Regions from separate parts of the Metabacillus indicus genome, predicted to be linked through region 1. Evidence: riboswitches for the same ligand, from Rfam matches in the RefSeq annotation. Region 1 holds a riboswitch; each other region holds the start of a gene.
The links. Region 1 has a riboswitch for cobalamin ahead of ACK1LH_RS04055 (ribonucleoside-diphosphate reductase subunit alpha). Riboswitches for the same ligand answer to the same signal wherever they lie in the genome.
Positions count from the first base shown of each region.

Region 2: it holds a riboswitch for cobalamin, as region 1 does, so the genes downstream of both, ACK1LH_RS13105 (DUF4430 domain-containing protein) here and ACK1LH_RS04055 (ribonucleoside-diphosphate reductase subunit alpha) in region 1, are expected to answer to the same signal.
Region 3: it holds a riboswitch for cobalamin, as region 1 does, so the genes downstream of both, metE (5-methyltetrahydropteroyltriglutamate--homocysteine S-methyltransferase) here and ACK1LH_RS04055 (ribonucleoside-diphosphate reductase subunit alpha) in region 1, are expected to answer to the same signal.

Region 1 is NZ_CP176757.1:789,233-796,742, forward strand. Features, by position in the region: gene ACK1LH_RS04040 (anti-sigma factor domain-containing protein) at 1-395, opposite strand, end outside; gene ACK1LH_RS04045 (RNA polymerase sigma factor) at 388-951, opposite strand; gene ACK1LH_RS04050 (ribonucleotide-diphosphate reductase subunit beta) at 1,128-2,171, opposite strand; gene ACK1LH_RS04055 (ribonucleoside-diphosphate reductase subunit alpha) at 2,189-4,459, opposite strand; cobalamin riboswitch at 4,644-4,828, opposite strand; gene dat (D-amino-acid transaminase) at 5,035-5,892, shown strand; gene nhaC (Na+/H+ antiporter NhaC) at 5,930-7,306, opposite strand.
Region 2 is NZ_CP176757.1:2,575,017-2,582,526, reverse strand. Features, by position in the region: gene ACK1LH_RS13125 (cytochrome c biogenesis protein ResB) at 1-1,248, shown strand, start outside; gene ccsB (c-type cytochrome biogenesis protein CcsB) at 1,269-2,444, shown strand; gene ACK1LH_RS13115 (response regulator transcription factor) at 2,675-3,397, shown strand; gene ACK1LH_RS13110 (ATP-binding protein) at 3,394-5,199, shown strand; cobalamin riboswitch at 5,277-5,462, shown strand; gene ACK1LH_RS13105 (DUF4430 domain-containing protein) at 5,611-6,024, shown strand; gene ACK1LH_RS13100 (ECF transporter S component) at 6,037-6,552, shown strand; gene ACK1LH_RS13095 (cob(I)yrinic acid a,c-diamide adenosyltransferase) at 6,633-7,211, shown strand; gene sigX (RNA polymerase sigma factor SigX) at 7,329-7,510, shown strand, end outside.
Region 3 is NZ_CP176757.1:2,156,342-2,163,851, reverse strand. Features, by position in the region: gene ACK1LH_RS10840 (sensor histidine kinase) at 1-653, opposite strand, end outside; gene ACK1LH_RS10835 (GNAT family N-acetyltransferase) at 773-1,552, shown strand; cobalamin riboswitch at 1,623-1,813, shown strand; gene metE (5-methyltetrahydropteroyltriglutamate--homocysteine S-methyltransferase) at 1,961-4,225, shown strand; gene ACK1LH_RS10825 (peptide MFS transporter) at 4,270-5,763, opposite strand; gene ACK1LH_RS10820 (peroxiredoxin-like family protein) at 5,923-6,573, opposite strand; gene ACK1LH_RS10815 (TetR/AcrR family transcriptional regulator) at 6,738-7,343, shown strand; gene ACK1LH_RS10810 (3D domain-containing protein) at 7,412-7,510, opposite strand, start outside.

The DNA of each region.
Region 1 (7,510 bases):
GGTGGTTCATTCTCCATCTGAGTGACAAAATAAGCATTTCCAAGCAATGATGCAAAGAGCAGAGCTGCAACAGACGGGAGGACAAATCGGTTTGGCCGTTTTTCGGACTTGATTTGAACCGGAGTGTAGACCATCTTCTTTTGGTCATCTTTATTTTGCTCAACCACAGCAGAATCAGATTCAAACACATTTCCAAGAATGCGCTGCTTCATTTCCCGGGGAGGCTGCACAGGCTCAGAGAGATAAGGGAGGTCTTCGGTCAGCGAGGTTAATTCCTGAAATTCTTCTCTGCAATCAGGGCAGGACTCCAAATGAGCTTCAAACTCGGCCTTTTCTGCCGGTGTCAAATTTTCACTAAAATAATCATACAGCTTTTCACACATTTGGCTACTCATCCATAACCCTCCCTTCTTTTTCAAGCATGCTCCTCAGGTGTTTCAGCGCAAGCCTTATTCGTCCTTTCACTGTTCCAAGCGGTATCTGGTACACATCCGAGATCTTCTGCTGGGTAAACCCTTTAAAATAGAAAAGTTCTATCATCTGCTGCTGGTCCTTTTTCAGTTTGGACACAGCTTCTCTTAAAATCTCGCCTTTTTCCATCCATTCAACCTCATGTTCGACGGATTGTTCCGGAGTGGAAACAGAGTCCTTTTCTAATATTTCGACGGTGTCCGCCTTTTTATGTTTGCGAATCAGGTCAATGGCCTGATTTCTTGTGACGGTTAATAGCCAGGAGGTGAATTTTCCTTTGCTGCTGTCGTAGACACTTTTCCCGTGCCACAGCTTCATAAAAACATCCTGAAGAACTTCTTCAGCGAGAGTATGATCATGAGTGATGCGGAAGGCAAAAGAGTAAAGCAGTTTTTCGTAGCGGTCGTACATAGCTTCCAGAGCATCCTTGTCTTTCCTCAGGATCCTTTCGTACAACTTAGCGTCGTCGTTTACTGTCATCTCCTAATCTCCTCTAATTTAATCAGACATTCGTCTAAATTAAAGAATATCATTTATTGTCGCATATTGGAAAGCGGGAGACGGTTTATTCCTGCTGTAAAGCTAACGGATTAAATATAATTTTGTATCACATTTCCAAAAAAAAAACGCCGTAGTGGCGTTTTTTTACAAATGATTTACAAATCATCAAATCCGTTGTCAATTGAGTTGACCTTTGTATACTGTCTTGACTTCTGCTCGAAAAAGTCTGATTTTCCGAGGTCAACCTCTTCGTAGGCCTTGATCCATTTCAGCGGGTTTGTCCGGTTTGCTTCAAACGGACGCTCAAAGCCCAGCTGATTGCATCTTACGTTTGCATAAAATTTAATATAATCTTCCACATCCTGCATATGGATGCCGTCGATTTTGTTCCCGATAATGGTGCGTCCCCACTCGATTTCAAGGGTGGCTGCTTCTTTAAAGGTTTTCTGAACGAATGCTGCCAGCTCAGGTGTATTATACTCCGGATATTCGCGGAGAATTTCCTTGAAAATTTTCACGAACAGATCCACATGAATTTGCTCATCCCGATTAATATAGTTAATCATCGTGGAGGTGGCGACCATTTTTTGATTACGCGCGAGATTATAAAAATACGCGAATCCCGAGTAGAAAAAGAGCCCTTCAAGAATGACGTCATACACAATCGATTTCAGCAGGTTCAGCACATTCGCTTCCTCCGCAAACGCCTGATAGCCGTTTGTCACAAATTCATTTCTCTTCCGCAGCGTCGGTTCGCTGCGCCAGTATTCAAACACTTCATCCTGAACATGCTTTGGAACGATGCTTGATAAAACATATGAGTAGGAATGGTTGTGGATGACTTCCTGCTGGGCGAGCATAATCATCAGGGCATTGATGCTTGAGTCTGTGATATACTCCGCTACTTTTCCGGCATAATCAGTCTGGATGCTGTCAAGAAGGGCGAGAAGGCCGATGATTTTAAGAAATGCCTCCTGTTCGTCACCTGAAAGTTCGGGAAACTGTTTTATGTCCCCCGACATGTTGATCTCAAACGGCGTCCAGAAATTGGAGAGCATTTTCTTGTATTTTGCATAAGCCCAGGGATAGGATACGTCGTCCCAGTTTAAAACATTGGAGCTCCTTCCATTAATGATGGAAGTTGAACGGTTTGGTGCAGAAGCGTCCATGATCGGACGCGCGTTCAATGAATGTGTCATATACGATCTCTCCTTTATCAGCTTGCGCAGGATTCGCAGTCTTCGATATCGCTTGATGTTGACCGGACGTAGTAAGTGGTTTTAAGACCCGCTTTCCATGCTGTCAGGTGCAGGTCGAGCAGCTCTTTTGCTTTTATGGTGTTGCGGACGTAAAAGTTAAATGAGACAGATTGATCGATGTGCTTTTGTCTGGCTGCGTTCTGTTTAATGCTCCACATCTGGTCAATCAAATAGGCTGACTTATAAAACCAGGTGGTTTCTGCATTCAAGTCCGGTGCAGTAACAGGTATTTTGTAGTCTTTTTTCTCTTCAGAGTACATTTTTTGAAAAATAGGATCGATGCTTGCCGTGCTTCCCGCGAGAATCGATGTTGAAGCATTCGGGGCAACGGCCATTAAATATCCGTTTCGGATGCCGTTTACTTTAATCTTTTCTGAAAGCTCATCCCATGGCATAGAGTCAGATGTATAGTTTCTGTTCTTAAAGTAGTCGCCGGTATGCCAGCCTGAACCTTCAAAGACAGGATAGGCGCCTTTTTCTTCCGCAAGCCTCATGCTTGCCTGAATCGTGTAAAAGGCTATTTTTTCATAGAGTTCATCCGCATACTGAACGGCTTCTTCGTCTTCCCAGCGCAGACGCTTAAGAGCAAGAAGGTGGTGCCATCCAAAGGTTCCGAGGCCGACTGCCCGGTACTTTTGGTTTGTGAGCTTAGCCTGAAGAACGGGAATGTCATTTAAATCGATGACGTTATCGAGCATTCTGACCTGAACGTGGATCAGCCGCTCAAGCACATCATCTGACACAGCGCGGGCAAGGTTGATGGAAGAGAGGTTGCACACAACAAAATCTCCCGGTGTTTTAACAGTAATGATTTTGCCGTCTTCTGTATACTGTTCATCCATTGTTGTCGGGCTTTGGTTCTGAGTGATTTCTGTACAGAGATTGCTGCAGTAAACCATTCCTTTATGCGCATTGGGATTTTTCCGGTTCACTTCATCCCGGTAAAACATAAAGGGGGTCCCTGACTCAAGCTGGCTTTTCATAATGCCCTTCATAATGTCAATTGCAGGAACGGTAGTTTTTGAGAGTTCCGGATGATTGGCGCATTCCCAATATTTTTCGCGGAACGACCCTGCGCCTTTTTGCTCATCATAATAATCTTCCAAGGAGTAACCCATGACTTTCCGAACTTCATGAGGGTCGAACAAATGCCACTCTCCGCGGTTTTCAGCCTGTTCCATGAAAAGGTCCGGCAGGCAGACGCCGGTGAAGAGGTCATGTGTGCGTAAACGCTCATCCCCGTTGTTCAGCTTGGAATCAAGGAAGGAATAGATATCCTTGTGCCAGACGTCGAGGTAAACGGCGATCGCACCTTTTCTTTGCCCGAGCTGATCCACGCTTACCGCCGTATTGTTCAGCTGCTTCATCCACGGTATGACACCGGACGATACTCCTTTAAAGCCTTTAATATCACTCCCGCGGCTGCGGATTTTCCCGAGATAAACGCCGATGCCTCCGCCTGATTTTGAAAGATTGGCAATGTCTGTGTTGCTGTCGAAGATGCCCTGCAGACTGTCATCAACTGTATCAATAAAACAGCTGGACAGCTGTCCGACAGGCTTTCCTGCGTTTGACAAAGTCGGAGTCGCAACGGTCATATATAAATTGCTGAGTGCCCAGTACGCTTCTTTTACAAGCTGGAGGCGGTGTTCCGTTTTCTCCTTTGCCATCAGCGTCATGGCGATGACGAGATACCTCTCCTGGGGAAGCTCATAAACCGACTTGTCATAATCTCTCGCAAGATACCGGTCAGAGAGTGTCCGGAGCCCGATGTATGTAAAAAGCTTGTCTTTGTCATGGTCAATGACTTCTGAAAGCTGTTCAATTTCTTCTTCGGAATAAGAGTCAAGAAGGTGTCTGCTGTAGATGCCTTTTGCTGTAAGGGTTTTAATCAGCGACAGAAAGGTGCCGCCTCCTGATTCCCTGTTATATGCCGCTTCTTTATACAGCTTTTTTAGATAAATCCGGGCACAGAAAAAGGTCCATTCCGGCTGAAGCTCACTGATATTTGAAAGGCCTTCGAGAATGAGCAGGTTGGTCACCTGAGAGGCAGAACAGACAGTCCGGCCTTCCATGCTTTGAACAGCTCTTTCGGTGTATGTATGGAGGTCAAGCTCTTTAAAATCTTTTCCGGTTTCAGAAATAAAGTCAGTCAGCCGCTGCGGTGAGAACGGGGCTTTTTCGTTTGTCAGTTCGTTTACGATGACAGTGGTTATTTTGGTTGCCATAAGACATCCTCCTCATTTATAGTTCGGATTTCCGTATAACGGTCATTGATCTTTCAGGAAAAAAACTGCGGAAAATCAAAAAAACCGCCCATGAGAACATGAGCGGATCAAACGATAGAATAAGAGGGTGCACGCATCCCTGTTACTGGCCATCGTTTCATCTCCTCAGTCCCCGAAGAATTCGAAACTTCTGCAAATCTAAGGCAGGTCTCCTGACTTGTGATCACTCTGCGCTGAGTCCTTCCCATACATTTCTCTCGTACAGTGGTATTCCCAGTTCGTCACACTTACAGTTGCGGGGACAGTTCCGGATTTGCACCGGATTCCCTTTTAAGCCAACATGTTGGCACCTTGATTCGCTGATTATTTCAATATGTGGTATGTAGTTTTAGTAGTAAAATCAATATGTTGTGTTGTTTGATATTCTCATCATAAATGACATGGGTTATAATTTCAACTGAAATCTATGAAAATGTCGAAAGAAAAATAGAAAACCATTTTACAGTTCAGCGTGTTTCATCATACCATAGGTTAAAGGGAAGGTTACACTAAGTCTTATAAAAAGGAGATTTATCATGTACATACTTGTTAACGGCGAATATAAAAAGCGTGATGAAGTAGCGATTGATCTTGAAGACAGGGGCCATCAGTTCGGTGACGGGGTTTACGAGGTCATCAGGGTATATGATGGGGCATTTTTTGCGATGAAGGAGCATATGGAGCGGTTCATTCGAAGCGCAGAAGAAATCAAAATCGACCTTCCATATACGATAGGGGAGCTGACAGATCAGCTTGAAGAACTTCTCCGCCTGAATAAGACAGAAGACGGCGGTATCTATATGCAGGTTACAAGAGGAGCTGCCGCAAGAAAGCATCTGTTTCCTGGCAAGGGTACGGTTCCTGAATTAACGGCCTATCCAATTCCATGCTCAAAACCGGCAAAAGAGCAGGAGGTAGGGATTTCTCTCAGCCTGCTTGAAGACGTGCGCTGGCTCAGATGCGATATTAAAAGCCTGAATCTGCTGGGCAATGTCCTAGCAAAACAGGAGGCACATGACCGCGGGGATTATGAGGCGCTCCTTCACAGAAGCGGTATGATTACAGAGGGTTCTTCCTCCAATTTCTACGGGGTGAAAAACGGAAGTGTGTTTACTCATCCTGCGAATAACCTGATCCTGAATGGTGTTACGAGAATGAAAGTAGAAGAGCTTTGCAGACAGAACGGAATTGAGTTTCTGGAAGAAAGATTGAGCACTGAAGGTCTTGTCTCTCTTGATGAAGCATTTATCACATCTACGACCAGTGAAGTGATTCCTGTCATAAAGGTTGATGAAGGAAAGATTGGAGAAGGAATTCCAGGCCCGGTCACAAGAAAGCTTCAAAAGCTGTTTGATGAACTGATCGCAAAAGAAACGAAAGTGGTCGAGAAATAATAATAAAAATCCCGCCTGGTTTAGGCGGGATTTTCTGCTAGAGTGTATGTTTCCTGACAGGCAGGAATCCAAAAAGGACAGAAAACAATGGAGACAGGTAGAGAAAGAACGCAAATGGCAGGTACGCTATGACGTCCACACCGAGTGTCTGCGCGAAAAAGGCTCCGCTTACTCCCCAGGGAATAAGGGGATTGATCAGTGTTCCGGCATCTTCAAGGGATCTTGATAAATATTTCTTTTCAACGTTCAGTTTTTCATAGGCCGGTTTAAACGACTGACCGGGAATGAGTATGGACAAATACTGCTCTCCCGTTACGAGATTAACTCCGATTGAAGAAGAAATAGTTGCAAGGATCAGCTGCCCTTTGACTTTAATTCTCTCAATCAATCCGTTTAATAAAGTCTGGATCAGCTGCATTTTATCCATCAATCCGCCTAAAGCAAAGGCGATCATAATCAGCGAAATGGACCACATCATAGACTGAAGCCCGCCGCGGTTAAGCATTTGCTGGACGGTTTCCTGCTGAATATCAAACGCTGTTCCATTTTGCAGAACGGCTAAGAAACCGGAAAGATTTGTCCCGTCCTGAATGAGGAGACCTGTGATGCCGGCCGTTGCAATGCCTGCTGCAAGAGCAGGAATAACAGGAACCCGTGAGATGGCAAGTCCAATCACAATCAGAGGAGAGATCAAGGTCCATGGACTGATTGTGACGTGCTCTTTCATGACCGTCATAATTTCCTTAATGTTATCAAGTGTTGCTCCGTCAGCAGAAAGAGTTGTCCCCATATACCAGAAAAGTGCTGCTGTTATCGCATAAGCGGGAATCGTCGTTTTTGCCATATGGCGGATATGAGTAAAAATATTGACTTCAGCCACACCTGAGGCAAAATTCGTTGTATCTGACATCGGCGACATTTTATCCCCGAAGCATGCCCCGCAAATAACAGCCCCTGCAGCCCATTCAACGGGAACTCCTGCGGCAATGGCCACTCCCATAAGAGCAACTCCGACTGTACTGACCGTTGTAAAACTGCTGCCCACAAGACTTGAAATAATGGTGCAGCATAAAAGAGTCAAAATCAGGAGGTACGCGGGATCTATGATGGACAAAGCGGCCATCATGACAGTAGGTATGGTTCCGCTGAACATCCAGGCTCCAATAAGAATCCCGATTAAAGCAAGAATAATAATAGGCTGAACACCGGATTGAATGCCTTTTACAATCCCGTCCTCAATTTCCTTCCAGGAGTACTTATAAAGAATGGCTGCGCCGCTTAGAAAAACAAGGCAAAGCATCAGCGGAAGATGCGGTTCTGTTTTTAAGTAAAATAAACTGATGAAAATAATGCCGATCATCGATAAAAATAGAATCACTGAACCAGTGAATGAAAGTGATTTTGATTGACTCATAAATTGAAATTCCTTCCTTTTATACTTAAACGCTTTTATGCTTTTGTGCATAAAAGTATTATATCAGTCTATTGATCTATGTCAACTGGTGATAAAAGTAAATGGAACAGGATTAAGCAAGGGACGAAAAAACCCCTGAAACTTTGTTTGTGTCAGGGGTTTTTAAGTGTTTAGCTCTCAAAAAAACGGATGCTTAAAAAAGCA
Region 2 (7,510 bases), 1.8 Mb from region 1:
ATCGTCCTGATCGGGGCGCTGGCGGCTTCGCTTGTCATTGCAAGCCTTGACCGGTTTGTACCGCTTTACAGGGCGCTGAAAAAGCAGGGCGTCACGCGCCATGAAAGTTTTATGAGAAGACAGCGCCTGTTCAGCGAGACACCGTCTGTCACTGACGCAGATGCGCAGCTGGAAATGGTGAAAGAAAAGCTTGAGAGAAAACGCTATCATGTCAGAGAAGAGAACGGCAGCCTGTTGGCCGAAAAAAACCGTTTTTCAAGATGGGGACCTTATGTCAACCACATTGGTCTGATCATCTTTTTGTTTGGAGCGATGCTCAGGTTTGTGCCGGGCATGTATGTGGATGATGTCTTGTGGATCCGCGAAGGAGAAACAAAGGTCATCCCTGGAACAGACGGCAAGTATTTTCTGAAAAGCGATCAGTTCATTATGGAAACCTACCAGAAAGAAAGCGAAGATGAAGTATTTGAAAACGCGATTACTAGAGTAGGAGACGGCAGTGTAGCCAAAAACTATCAGACAAATGTCACCTTATTTGAACGAAAAGGAGAAGCCCTTATTGGCGCCGATCCAGAGCTTGAGAAAATAAAGGATGAGCAGATTAAAGTGAATCAGCCGTTAAAGCATGATTCGTATGCTCTTTATCAAGTTGATTTCAAACTGAACGAATTAAACAAGATGAAATTCAGTCTGATAGACAAAGAGACGGAAGAGAGCTTTGGTGAACTTGCCATAGATCTGCTTGATCCGAAAAAACAGTATGACCTTGGCAATGGCTATAAAGTGGAAGTTGCAAGCTACCTTCCTGATTTTTATTTCAACAGCGAGGGAGAGCCGGCAACGAAAACAAGAATACCGGATAACCCGGCATTTGTTTTTAAAATGATTTCTCCTGATAAACCTGAGGGCGAGACGAGTTTTGTTGCGATTCAGCAGACGATTGAGCCGAGTGAAGATAATCAGATGAAGATGAAGTTTGAAGGAGTCGAAACGAAAAACCTTTCTGCTCTTACAGTAAGAAAAGACAATACCCTCTGGTTCCTTGGACTTGGCGGAGCCATTTTCATGATCGGTGTCACTCAGGGCATGTACTGGAATCACCGCCGCATCTGGATCAGGCGGAACGGGGATGCCATTCTCCTTGCAGGCCATACCAATAAAAACTGGTACGGCATTAAAAAGGAAATGGAAGCTGTGCTTGAAGGAACAGTGATTGAAAAGCCGGCTGACCAGTCAGATGAGAAATAAAGCGATGAGGAGGAAAAGGTGTGGCGGCTTTAAGCAGTAATTTGCTATTTGCAGCATTCTTTCTATACCTGGCTGCAACCTTTCTTTTTGCAGGAGCAATCCGCGACAAGAGAAAAGAATATAAAAAGCCTACAAAATGGGCGTCTGCAGGCATTGCGGTAACAATCGCCGGGTTTGCAGCACAGACCGGCTATTTTATTACAAGATGGATGGCTTCCGGTCATGCTCCTGTCAGCAATCTTTTTGAGTTTACAACGTTTTTCGGCATGATGCTTGTTCTGGCATTTATTGTCCTCTATTTTATTTATAAAGTATCGGTTCTTGGATTGTTTACACTTCCTGTTGCCTTGCTTCTGATTGCCTATGCAAGCATGTTTCCAACAGACATATCTCCGCTGATTCCGGCTTTGCAGAGCAGCTGGCTTCACATCCATGTGACCACTGCGGCTCTTGGACAGGCAATCCTCTCCATCAGCTTCATTGCCGGCGTTATTTATCTGCTTCGCACGGTTGATCAGTCTGTTAAATCCAAAAAGACGTTCTGGCTTGAGACGGTGATGTACGCCCTGGTTGCAACCATTGCGTTTATTGCGATAACAAGCACATTCAGAATCATGGATTATGAAGCTGTCTATCAATGGACAGATAAAAATGAACAGCAAGCGGAAATGGTCTATAACCTTCCTGCTCTTGTAGGTCCCCATAAAGGTGAGCTCCTGACAGAAGGAAAAATGGAAGCTGCTGTTGAAGTTCCGGCCCTGATTTCAGCACGAAAACTGAATACCGTGCTCTGGTCGCTTGGAACAGGATTGCTGCTTTACGGTGCGCTTCGCCTGATTTTAAGAAAGCGGATCTCCGCCTTTTTGCAGCCGCTCGTGAAAAACGTCAACCTGGACCTTGTTGATGAAATTGGATACCGTTCGGTAACAATCGGATTTCCGGTCTTCACATTAGGCGCGCTGATCTTTGCCATGATCTGGGCGCAGATTGCATGGACACGTTTCTGGGGCTGGGATCCGAAGGAAGTCTGGGCATTGATTACCTGGCTGTTTTATGCAGCATACCTCCATCTGCGGCTGTCAAAAGGCTGGCAGGGAGAAAAGTCGGCCTGGCTTGCTGTGATCGGTTTTGCTATCATCATGTTCAACTTGATTTTTGTGAACCTTGTCATCGCCGGTTTGCATTCTTACGCTTAAAATACGTTTTAAAAGAGCCTTCACTCCTATAAAGTGAAGGTTTTTTGGTAAAATAGGAAGTAATCATTCTTATGGCCGCTTACGCATTTCATTGTCTAGCTTCAGCGGCCAGCTCCTCTGCCAGAACAAAATCCCCTAAAAAGTCTAAACCCGGACTTTTCAGGTGATTTCTTATCTGGCTCCCGGAGCTGAACGTCCGCTTACACTTTTCTAATTCAGGAGGAACCTCTATGGAAACCAATCCAAACTATAAAATACTTGTTGTAGATGATGAAGACAGAATCAGAAGACTGCTGAAGATGTACCTTGAACGGGAAAACTATCAGATTGAAGAAGCCGACAACGGAAGCGACGCTCTGGAGATGGCTCTTGCAGAAGAATATGATCTGATTCTGCTTGATTTGATGATGCCGGGCATTGACGGCATTGAGGTGTGCAGACAGCTTCGCCTGAAAAAAGCAACGCCGATCATTATGCTTACGGCAAAAGGGGAAGAAGTGAACAGGGTACAGGGATTTGAGGTCGGCACAGATGACTATATCGTTAAGCCTTTCAGCCCGAGAGAAGTTGTTTTGAGAGTGAAAGCCCTTCTGAGACGCTCTTCGACGACTTCATTCCTTAAAACAGAGACAAAGGCCAAAAACGTGATTGTCTTCCCGCATCTTTCCATTGACCATGATGCCCACCGCGTTCTTGCTGATGGAAAAGAAGTCAGCTTAACGCCGAAAGAATATGAGCTTCTTTACTTTTTGGCGAAAACGCCTGATAAAGTGTATGACCGTGAGAAGCTTTTGAAAGAAGTATGGCAGTATGAGTTTTTCGGAGACTTGAGAACGGTTGATACACATGTTAAGCGTCTTAGAGAGAAACTCAGCAAAGTTTCACCCGATGCTGCCTCGATGATTGTGACGGTCTGGGGTGTCGGCTACAAGTTTGAGGCAGGCAGTGAATGATGTTTTGGAAAAGCGTAGTCGGTAAACTCTGGTTTACCATCCTGCTTCTCGTATCATTCGTCTTATTTGTCTTGACCGTTTTGCTGCTTCAATTTATTGAAAGCTTTCATGTGGATGAAGCCGAGAACGAACTGACGCAGCTGGCCAACAAAGTGTCTGTTATTTTGGAAAACCATGAAGACCAGGAGCTTGCAAGATCCATCACCTGGGAGCTTGCGGATGAACTGACAAGCATTGTGATAGCCGAAAACGAAAATGAATACTGGTTTTCACCAAAAAAGTATGAAAACACGCCAACCTTCAGCATGGAGGATATCCGCGCTGACAGAGAGCTGTCAAAGGTGTTTCAGGATCAGAAAAATGTAAGCAAGCTCACGCGGCTGCCTGAAGAACAGCAAAAAAACTCCGGAAACAAGGAGGAAGTGCTTGTAGTCGGTGTTCCCTATAAAACAAGTGACGGCAAGGACGGAGCCGTTTTTATGTCACAGTCCCTGCAGGCCGTCCAAAAGACAACCGAGCACACGACAAAATACATTCTTCTTGCGGCAGGTATAGCCATCATTCTGACAACGGTTTTTGCCTTTTTCCTGTCTACTAGAATTACCTATCCATTGAGAAAAATGAGAGAGGCGACACAAGAGCTGACACGCGGCAATTTTGATACAAAAGTTCCTATTTTGAGCCACGATGAAATAGGGGAGCTCGCCATTGCGTTCAATCAGATGGGCAGACAGCTGAAGTTTAACATCAACGCTCTCAATCAGGAGAAAGAGCACTTAACGAGCATTTTAAGCAGTATGGCAGACGGGGTTATCACGCTTAATATTGATGGAACGATTCTCGTGACCAATCCTCCTGCAGAACGCTTCCTGCAGTCATGGTACTATGAACAGAAAATGCAGATTAATGAAGGGGAAGAAATTCCGCCGGAAGCAAAGGAATTGTTCCAGCGGGTAGTCAACACAGAAAGAGAGCATATCGTTGAAGTAACCCTTCAGGGAAGAAGCTGGGTGCTTGTCATGAGCCCGCTTTACAATCAGTCGTACGTCCGGGGGGCTGTTGCCGTGCTTCGGGACATGACAGAAGAGCGCAGGCTTGATAAATTGCGCAAAGACTTTATCGCAAACGTCAGCCATGAACTGAGAACGCCGATTGCCATGCTCCAGGGGTATTCTGAAGCTATTGTGGATGATATTGCAAGCTCGGATGAAGAGAAAAAAGAGATTGCACAGGTTATCTACGATGAATCGCTCAGAATGGGAAGGCTTGTCAATGATCTGCTCGATCTTGCCCGGATGGAAGCGGGTCATATCACCCTTAATCTCGAGAGCATTTCCATTCATGAATTTATTGAAAAAATAAACCGGAAGTTCCAGGGACTTGCAAGAGAAAAAGACATTACGCTCACCTCCAGCATTACACTTGACGAACCTGAATTTGTTTTGGATCCGGATAAAATTGAACAGGTTCTGACGAATCTCGTGGATAACGCTATCAGGCATACACTTGAGGGCGGTACAGTCGAAATGGCTGTGCAGTCTGCTGCCGGCGGTATTAAAGTTGATGTGAAGGATACGGGCACAGGAATTGTCGAAGAAGACCTTCCGTTTGTTTTTGAGCGTTTTTACAAAGCAGATAAGGCGAGGACGAGAGGCCGCTCCGGAACTGGCCTTGGTCTTGCGATTGCCAAGAACATTGTCGATGCCCATTCAGGATCGATTAATGTGCACAGCAAAGTAAATGAAGGAACAACATTCAGTTTCTTTCTGCCTCGAAAAACCGTTTATCCTGATAGAATCTGACGAATATTCTTGTTTCATACGAAACACCTGTTGATGCCGCATGTCGTTTTAGGTACAATAAAAGCTGGATATAAAAGTGAATACGAAAAGAAACTGGTGCAAACTTTGCTTAATAGGGAATCAGGTGAAATGCCTGGACTGTCCCCGCAACTGTAAGTGCAGACAATACCTGCTTTTAGACCACTGTCAGAATTCAGACGGGAAGGTGCAGGCTTGAGGATGAAGCACGAGTCAGTAGACCTGCCGGGATCTTTCGAACGTTACTATTCTTCGGGGATTTGAGCATAGAAACGGCACAGGTATGGCATGAGTGCCTGCAGTTTCTTCTATGCCGTTTTAAAAGCCCATCTTCTATAAGATGGGCTTTTTGCTTTTCCAATACATACACAACAACAAGAGGAGAGATGGAACATGAACAAATTTTACAGTTTTCTCGCAATCATTCTTCTGACACTGATGAGTGCCTGCGGAAATGCGGCAGAGCAGCCTAAAACGGAAGAAACAAAACCTGCTGCTGAGAGCAAAGAGCAGGCTGAAGAGCTGAAAGCATCTGTCACGCTGACAAAAAATGAAATGGCAGAGAAAGTAGACGCTAAAGAAATTGCATTTGAAGAAGGACAAAACTTGATGGATGCCATGAAGGAGAACTTTGAAATTGAAGAGTCCGGAGGTTTTATCAACGGAATTGAAGGCATCCAGGCGAGCGAAGCGGACAAAACATACTGGCATTTAATCGTTAACGGGGAAGATGCCATGACAGGAGCTAATGACATTAAACTGAAAGACGGCGATAAAATTGAATTTGATCTGCGGAATTATGAGTAAGCGTGAGAAACAATGACAACAAGAAGAATCAGTCTTCTGTCTCTGCTTATAGCCTTGTCCGTTGTCGGCAGACTTTCCTTTCAATTTGTTCCGAACATACAGCCGATGACAGCCATCATCCTCATCACGGCGATTCTGCTCGGACCGGTTAATGGAATGATTGTCGCAGTGCTAGGCTGTTTCCTGAGCAACCTGCTGCTTGGCATGGGAACGTGGACAATCTGGCAGATGCTTGCATGGGGGATTCTGGCTCTCGTATTCGGCCTGCTTGGAAAAGCGGTTAAAAGAAACAGGCTGCTCATTTTTAGCCCGGCAGCTGTTCTTGCGGGATATCTTTTTGGATTCATCGTTTCTCTGAATATGTTTGTCCTGACAGATAACGGACTTGCCTACTATCTTGCAGGAATCCCGTTTGATACGATGCATGCAGCAGGAAACGGCATTTTCTTTCTTGTGCTGTACCCGGTTATGCAAAAAACGTTTCAGTATTATCTGTGTAAAAACGATTATGGCGTTACACTTCAATAAAATAATGGCAGAATAAGAGAGAGACTTTCTTTTTAGCTTAGGCAAGACAGTCTGAGAACAAAGGACAGGAGCTGCTGAATATGAATTTGTATACTAGAACCGGCGATAAAGGGAAAACAAGCATTATCGGGGGCCGTGTCGATAAGGATGACCTGAGGGTAGAAGCCTACGGAACAATCGATGAGGTAAACTCTTTTACCGGTCTTGCCATGACATGGATGAACGATGAAACTCTGAAAGACATGAAGCAGGAATTTGAAAAAATCCAGCATGAACTTTTTGACTGCGGAAGCGATCTTGCTGTCATCCACGGCAAGCAAAAGTATCCCTATAAAACAACACCTGACATGATTGAGTTTCTTGAAACGCGAATTGATGCGTACACAGCAGAAGCCCCTCCGCTCGAGCGGTTCATTCTACCTGGGGGAACAGAGGCGGCCGCTGCCATCCATGTGGCAAGGACCGTAGCAAGAAGAGCGGAGCGCTGTATTGTTTCGCTCAAAAAAGAAACGGAAATCAATGAGCATGTTTTAACGTATATGAACAGACTTTCCGATTTTTTCTTTGCGGCAGCGAGAGCGGCAAATGCCAGACTCGGTTCAAAAGATGTGGAGTATGAAAGAAGTGCCATCGTATTTACGAAAAAGAAAGAGTCATAATTTCTTTGAAAAGGAAGGCGGAAACTGCCTTCCTTTTTCTATGCAATCCCGATATAGTAAAAGATGTGTAACTTTTTATTCTTCATTCCGACTAATGTATTGATTGGAGGTTCGTTCATGGAAGAGGCCTTTCAAAGGATTTATGAAAAATATCACAGCGATCTTTTCCAGTTCTTGTTTTATATGGTGAAGAATCGTGAACAGGCCGAGGACCTCGTTCAGGAAGTGTATATACGAATATTAAAATCACACAGCAGTTTTGAAGGACGGAGCAGTGAAAAAACCTGGATCCTCTCCAT
Region 3 (7,510 bases), 1.4 Mb from region 1:
GTTGTCAGGGGATTGCGCACTTCATGTGAAATACTTGCTGCAAGATGGCTGACAACTTCAAGCTTTTCCGCTTTTATAACCCTTTTCAGCAAATAAAAATTTTGAATGATTGTTTCAAACAAAATCGTGCCGATGACCGCTGCAAAAATGTGAAAGATAATCAGCTCCAAATAATGCGATGGATGAAAAGCCGTTTTATACATCATTTCAATCTGGATAATCGATAACAGCAGAGAACCCAGAACAAATGCAGTCACAAGAGAGAGCTTCATTCTCAGCCTGCTTTTCAAATAATACGAAGACAGCATCGGGACAAACAAAACGAGTATTCCTGCCATGACAATTGTCGGATAAATGCCGCTGCCGCCAATAAGCACCCTTGTTCCGACTGTGACGATAAATAAAAAGATTCCAAGCGGATATCCTCCGTACAAAAGCCCCATAACATATGGAATCCGTCTGAAATCAAAGAAAAACTCTCCATCAATCATAAAGGGATACAGCATGCTGAAGACAATGGCAAGCGCAGGAAGAAGGGCAAACAGCCATTTGTTCATTTTTTTGTTCGTTTCTTTTCTCATATACAATAACTGGATGATGAGAAGCGGTGACAAAACGAGCAATAAATTCAACAGTACATCCTTCATTTCCATGGGCACACACCTAATTCTCCAAATAGTGAAATTTCTTCTCTATTAAAATATATATCAAATGGACGGAGAATGTTAGAATATTCTATAGACTGGCCAAAATTTTTCCCGGGAGATGCGAAATGGCGATAAAATTGCTTAAACAAGATCAATATCCTCAGGCAGTCGCTTTTTTAGATAAAAACCATGATGTAAACGCTTTGATTGCAGAAGACCTGAAAGATGAACAGGTCAGGGTTTTCGGTCAGTATCAAGATGCTGAATTGACGGCTTTGCTTATCAATTATCCTGATAAAATGTATTGCTGCAGTTCTGTAATGCCTGCTGATGTAGAGGCTTTTATTCCTGTCATTCAGGAAACAGGCATCAGGAGAATTTTCGGGAAACAGGAGCTTATTGAGTCAATTAAAAGGATTGTGAAAACCGAGATTGAAAGTGACTCAGTCATGATGAAATACGATAATAGAGCAGCCGGCAGCATATCCGGCGAAGTCTGCAAAATCACAAGTCTTGAGGATTGCCGCAGGCTTTACCGCTTATTTATTCAAGTAGAAGAATATAAAATGGCTGGTCCGAGTGAAGAAATTTTTGCGGATGAACAGTATGAAAGCATCCTCTCCGGAAAACTCAGTGTCTATTACTTTGAGGAAAACGGCACGATGGCAGCAACTGCAGGAATTTATACAGATCACGAGAAGACTGCTGTTATTGCCGGCGTTGCAACTCCTCCCAAATACAGAAGAAAAGGATATGCCTCAAAAGTCATTGCGAGAATATGCAGGGATTATGGAGATGAAAAAGAACTCTATTTATTCTACAACAATCCAGATGCAGGAGAACTGTATAAAAAGCTTGGATTTTATGAGGCTGCCAAATGGAAAGTAATCGGAATTTCTTTCTGAATAATAAGAAATGTCTTGCAAGATTGAAAAACATCAGCTATTGTTAAAAACAATCACAAAAATATTCATAATATGTTGACAAGCGATGGGTGCTGACGCTATACGCGGAAGCTTAAAAGGGAAGCCGGTGAAAATCCGGTGCGGTCGCGCCACTGTAATGGGGAGCATTCTGCACGAAGCCACTGTTCTGCAATGGAATGGGAAGGCAGCAGCATGCAACGAACCAGAGCCAGGAGACCTGCCTGTCGTATGCACTTTAAGCCTACGCGAAATAGGGAGGGTGATGCGGTATGTTGAAACCTTTGTTGTGTCTCAACTCTAGTTAGCTGTGTCCATTAAACTCTCTTTTAAAAAAGGAGAGTTTTTTCATGTTTAGAGCTGAGAAACTATGAAAACGGGGGAACCGCAATGAAAATGAGAAATTCAAACCTTGGATATCCGAGAATTGGAGAAAAAAGAGAATGGAAAAAGCTTCTTGAGGCGTTTTGGAGAGGAGATCTGACGGAGCGGGAGTTTCATTTGGATATGAAGAAAATCAGGCTCTCTCATTTGGTCAAACAGCGCGAGGCGGGGATTGACCTTGTCCCGGTAGGCGACTTCAGCTATTACGATCATGTACTTGATACGGCCGTTATGTTCGGACTGATTCCGGAAAGATTCAGGGACCAGGACCCGTCATCACTCCAAACGTATTTTTCGATTGCCAGGGGCAGCAAAGACATAGTAGCATCAGAAATGACAAAATGGTTCAATACAAACTACCATTATATTGTTCCTGAGCTTGACGGAACAGAACCCCGCCTTATCCATAACCGGTTGCTTGAGCTATTTAAAGAAGCAAAGGATGAGGCCGGGATTACGGGGAAACCGGTACTTGTCGGCCCGCTGACTCTAACAGCCCTTTCAAAAGGAGAAAAGAAAGAAGAAATTCTCGAAAAACTCGTCCCTTTATATGTTCAGGTTTTCAAGGAGCTTGAAGAAGAAGGTGCAGAGTGGATACAAATAGACGAGCCAATATTTGTTACATCTGCAGCGGATGCAGCCTTTATGAAAAAAACGAAAAAAATCTATGAAACAATCAAAAAAGGGTTAGGCAGCACAAAACTTCTTCTGCAAACTTACTTTGAATGTCCAGAGCAATATGAAGAGCTCATTCAGCTGCCTGTTGACGGCATAGGCCTTGATTTTGTTCATGACAGCGGCAAAACACTGGAGCATTTGAATGCATTCGGTTTTCCAAAGGACATGGTGCTTGCGGCAGGCGTCATCGACGGCCGCAATATTTGGAAGGCAGAGCTTCAGAAAACAGTCAAATTGGTAAACCGAATTCTGGAGAAGGTCGGAAGAGACCGGCTGATTCTTCAGCCTTCATGCAGCCTGATTCATGTGCCTGTAACTGCAGGGAGTGAAGGGAATTTACACCCTCTTGTTAAAAGCGCGCTGGCATTCGCGGATGAAAAGCTGCAAGAGATCACCCTGCTGACAAAATTTATGAATTTTGAAGAAGAGACTCTTTCAGCTTATGATCAGGGGATATCAGAACTTGCAGCTTCAGACTTAAGAAACCGGCATTCTGTACATGCTTCTTTTGATGAGTACAGCACTGACAGAGTTAGCGCAGCTCAAAGAAAAGAGGCTCAGCAAAGAAAATTCAGCCTTCCGGTGCTTCCGACTACAACAATCGGAAGTTTTCCGCAAACGAATGAAGTGCGTGCTGCAAGGCTGAAGTACAAAAAAGGAACTCTCTCGGATTCGGACTATTCTCAGTTTATTGAAGGAGAAATAAAAAAGTGGATTGATATCCAGGAAACTCTGGGGCTTGATGTCCTTGTTCACGGTGAGTTCGAACGGACAGACATGGTCGAATATTTTGGAGAAAAACTTAAAGGAATGGCCATCACTTCAAATGGGTGGGTACAGTCATACGGTTCACGGTGCGTAAGGCCGCCTGTTATCTACGGGGATGTGTTTTTTGAGGAGCCGATGACATTAAAAGAAACCCTGTTCGCCCAAAGGCTGACTGACAAGCCGGTAAAAGGCATGCTGACAGGGCCGGTTACGATATTAAACTGGTCATTTGTCAGATCCGACGTCCCCAGAGCAGCCGTGTTAAATCAGCTTTCTCTCGCAATTAGAGCAGAAGTTGAAGCATTAGAGAACGCTGGCATAGGCATGATTCAAGTAGATGAACCTGCGCTTAGAGAAGGCCTTCCGTTTAAAGAAAAGATGAGGGAACAATACTTGGAAGAGGCAGTCAAGGCTTTTAAACGGTCAACAGCTTCTGTGAAACCAGAGACGCAAATTCATACACATATGTGCTATTCAAGCTTTGAAGACATGATTGAAGCAATTGATGCGCTTGATGCAGATGTCATCTCCATTGAAACTTCAAGAAGCCACGGGGAATTGATTCATTCGTTTGAAACATACTCTTACAGCAAGGGTATAGGCCTTGGAGTATATGATATTCACAGTCCGCGAATACCTTCAGAAACGGAAATGATCCGTAATATTGAAAGGGCGCTGCAGGTGCTGGATGCTGGCCAATTTTGGGTGAACCCTGACTGCGGCCTTAAAACTAGAGGGGAAAAAGAGGCCGTTGAGGCATTGAAGATTATGGTGAGAGCAGCGAAGATATGCAGAGAGAAAGCCGTTCAAGAGACTACTGTTTAATACGCAAAAAAAGCCTGTCCATTGTGAGGACAGGCTTTTTTGTATTATCTTACACCTTTCATGTACGCTTGAATCTTCGGTGAAAGAATCAGCATGATTGCCCCTAAAAGAATGGCGAGTCCGCCGATAATTCCGAAGTAGGCAATTTCGGTTTCAGGTGTGTAATACTTTACGATTTGTGCGTTGATTGCCTGAGCCGATGCATTCGTCAGGAACCATAAACTCATGGTCTGGGCTGAGAAAGCAGCCGGAGCAAGCTTGGTCGTTGCCGATAATCCGACAGGAGACAGGCAAAGCTCTCCAAGAACAACAAGGAAGAAGCTGAGCACAAGCCACATTGGATGAACAAGAGTATCTGTGCCGTTTGTATATGCAGGAATAATCATGACTAAGAATGATAACCCGGCGAAGAAAAGTCCGAAAGCAAACTTTTTGGATGTCGACGGCTGACGGTTTCCAAGCTTAATCCAAAGCCACGCAAAAAGCGGAGCCAAAAGAACAACAAACAGCGGATTCAGCGACTGGAACCATGACGACTGAATTTCAAAGTTTCCGAACGTCAGCTGTGTGCGTTTATCTGCATAAGCGCCAAGAATGGTCGCACCCTGTTCCTGAATTGCCCAGAACATCATGGCCGCGATAAACAGCGGAATATAAGCGATCAGGCGTGAACGCTCAACATCTGTTGATTTCGGGCTGCGGTACATCACGATAAAGTATGCTGCTGGAATCAAAATACCAAGAATACTGATCATGAATGTAAAGCGGTCAATTGTCAGGAATCCGGTAGAAATGGATACAGCACCTAAAACAAGAATGACGGCAAGGCCAATCGCCAATCTGCCGAAAACACTTTTTCTTTCAGCAGGAGTAAGCGGATTTGGAACGCTCGTTCCAGCAAGTCCAAGGTTTTTCTTTTTAGTGAGCATGAACACAACAAGTCCAAGGAACATACCTACAGCTGCTACTCCGAATCCTAGGTGGAAATTGTATTTCTGCCCGAGAGTACCAACGATAAGCGGTGCAAGCAGACCGCCAAGGTTGATCCCCATGTAGAAAATACTGAAACCGGAATCACGGCGGTTATCTTCTTTGCTGTAGAGATCACCCACAATATTCGAAATATTCGGTTTAAGCAAACCTGTACCGATTACGATAAAGAACATGGAAACAAAAAATGCCGGAATGCTTCCTGGCAGCGCAAGAATAATATGGCCGAGCATAATGAGAACGCCGCCGTAAAAAACGGTTCTCGTATTGCCGAGCAATCGGTCGGAAATCCATCCTCCGATAATTCCTGACATATAAACCAATGATCCATAAATGGACATGATCGAAAGGGCAGTCGGCTGATCAAGACCCAGTCCGCCGTCTTTCATCGAGTAGTACATATAATACAGAAGAATTGCTCTCATCCCGTAGTAGGAAAAACGCTCCCAGAATTCTGTGAAGAACAGGGTGAATAACCCTTTAGGATGACCGAAAAAACCTTTTTGCGGTACACTTTGTACAATTTTGTCTTTGTCAAGTGATGACATGTTACAAGAAGCCTCCTTTTTACCATGTATAATAATACTACTATTAAAATTGAATTGTCAAAAAAAATCGGCAAAATTGCTATTTTTATTGCTTTATAAAAATAATTATACGTAAAGAAAAAGAGACGAAAAAAGGGCAGAACATTCTGCCCTTTTTCATTATTTATTTAAATTCTGCACAACGGAGACAACCTTTTTCGGGTCTGTCCGTTTTGTGTAATCTGAATCCACTTCCGCAAATAGAATGACTCCGTCCTGTCCGATGACAAAGGTTGCAGGTTTAGGCAGCCGCCAATCATCATTTCCATTATGAGCGGCAACATCCAGGCCAGAGTCCTTATAAACTTCAATTAAATAATCAGGCATGTCAAACACCAGGTCATATGCTTTTCCTGCATTCCCGCCTTCGTCACTTAATACAAGGAAGTCCAGCTCGTTTTTCTCTTTCGTGGACAGGGATGCATCCGGTGTTTCAGGGCTTACCGCGATCAGGTTTGCGCCGGCTTCATTAATCGCATCCAGCTCTCTTTGATATGCCTTCAGTTCAAGATTGCAGTACGGGCACCATCCGCCTCTGTAAAAAGTAAGGATAACCGGTCCGTTTTTAAGTTCCTCTGATAAGGTTACTTTTTTTCCTGCAGCATCAGGCAAGGTAAAATCAGGCGCTTTTTCTCCCGCTTTCAAGCCTTGAGCAGTTCCTGAAGCTCGAAGCTCTTCTGTTGCTCTTTTCATCAATTCCTGTTTTTCGGCAGGTGCTTTCTTCTTAAACTGTTCTTTGTACTCTTTGATTTGTTCAAGCAGTGTGGTCATGCGCTCATCTCCTATTTGGAATGTCCACTTCATTTTAAGAATGTTTGTCCAAAAAGGAAAAGGATATGCTCAATCAATCTCGGCAAAATAACTCAGAAACTGACAATAAACCGCTTTACAAACCAATGGTCTGTTTTTATTATGAAGAAAGGAGGTGTCGAGAAATGAAGCAGTTTGAAAGGAGAGTCCGTTCTGAAAAAGCTCTGCTTCATGCCGCGGCAGAGCTCATAAATGAGGCAGGATGTTCAAAAACGACTCTTGCAATGATTATGAAGAAAACCGGATTATCAAAAGGTGCCATCTATCACTATATAAAGAGCAAGGATGACTTGCTTGCAATGGTCCTAGATGAAAAAATCCAGGAAATCAATGAAGCTTTTTTTGAGAAGATGGGGAAAAGCAAAGAGGAAATGAAGGATCCTGCTGAGGTAATTTCTATGAGCTTTGCTGCGATGAACAATCCGGAGGGTGTTGTTAACAGGATCCTAGTCTATTTTATCGGACGCTATGATCATAAGACAGCCAGAAACGCACTCAGGGACTTTGACCACTATATGGTTGAATTCGCGAAGTTCTGGATACTTTCCGGTCAGAAAAACGGGGTCATATCTGACGAAGTAGATGCATTAAAAACAGCGGAATTTCTTGTTCTTATGGCATCAGGCTTCAGAATGAGGAGGCTATACAGCAAGTCCCATACTGATAATGAAGAAATGGCTGATTATATTAAAGATCTTCTCATAAAGCCCGTCTTATCTGAAAAGATTTAGCAGAATAATTAATTGCTATTACAATAGAACAAGAAGCAAATAAAAAGAGAACCCGCGGGTTCTCTTTTTCAATCAAGGATTTCAATTTTTACCGTTTTCCGGCCCCATTTTCGCGCTTCAGCACTGTTAGGCATCAGTACGTCAATTTTATGATTCTTGATGGCGCC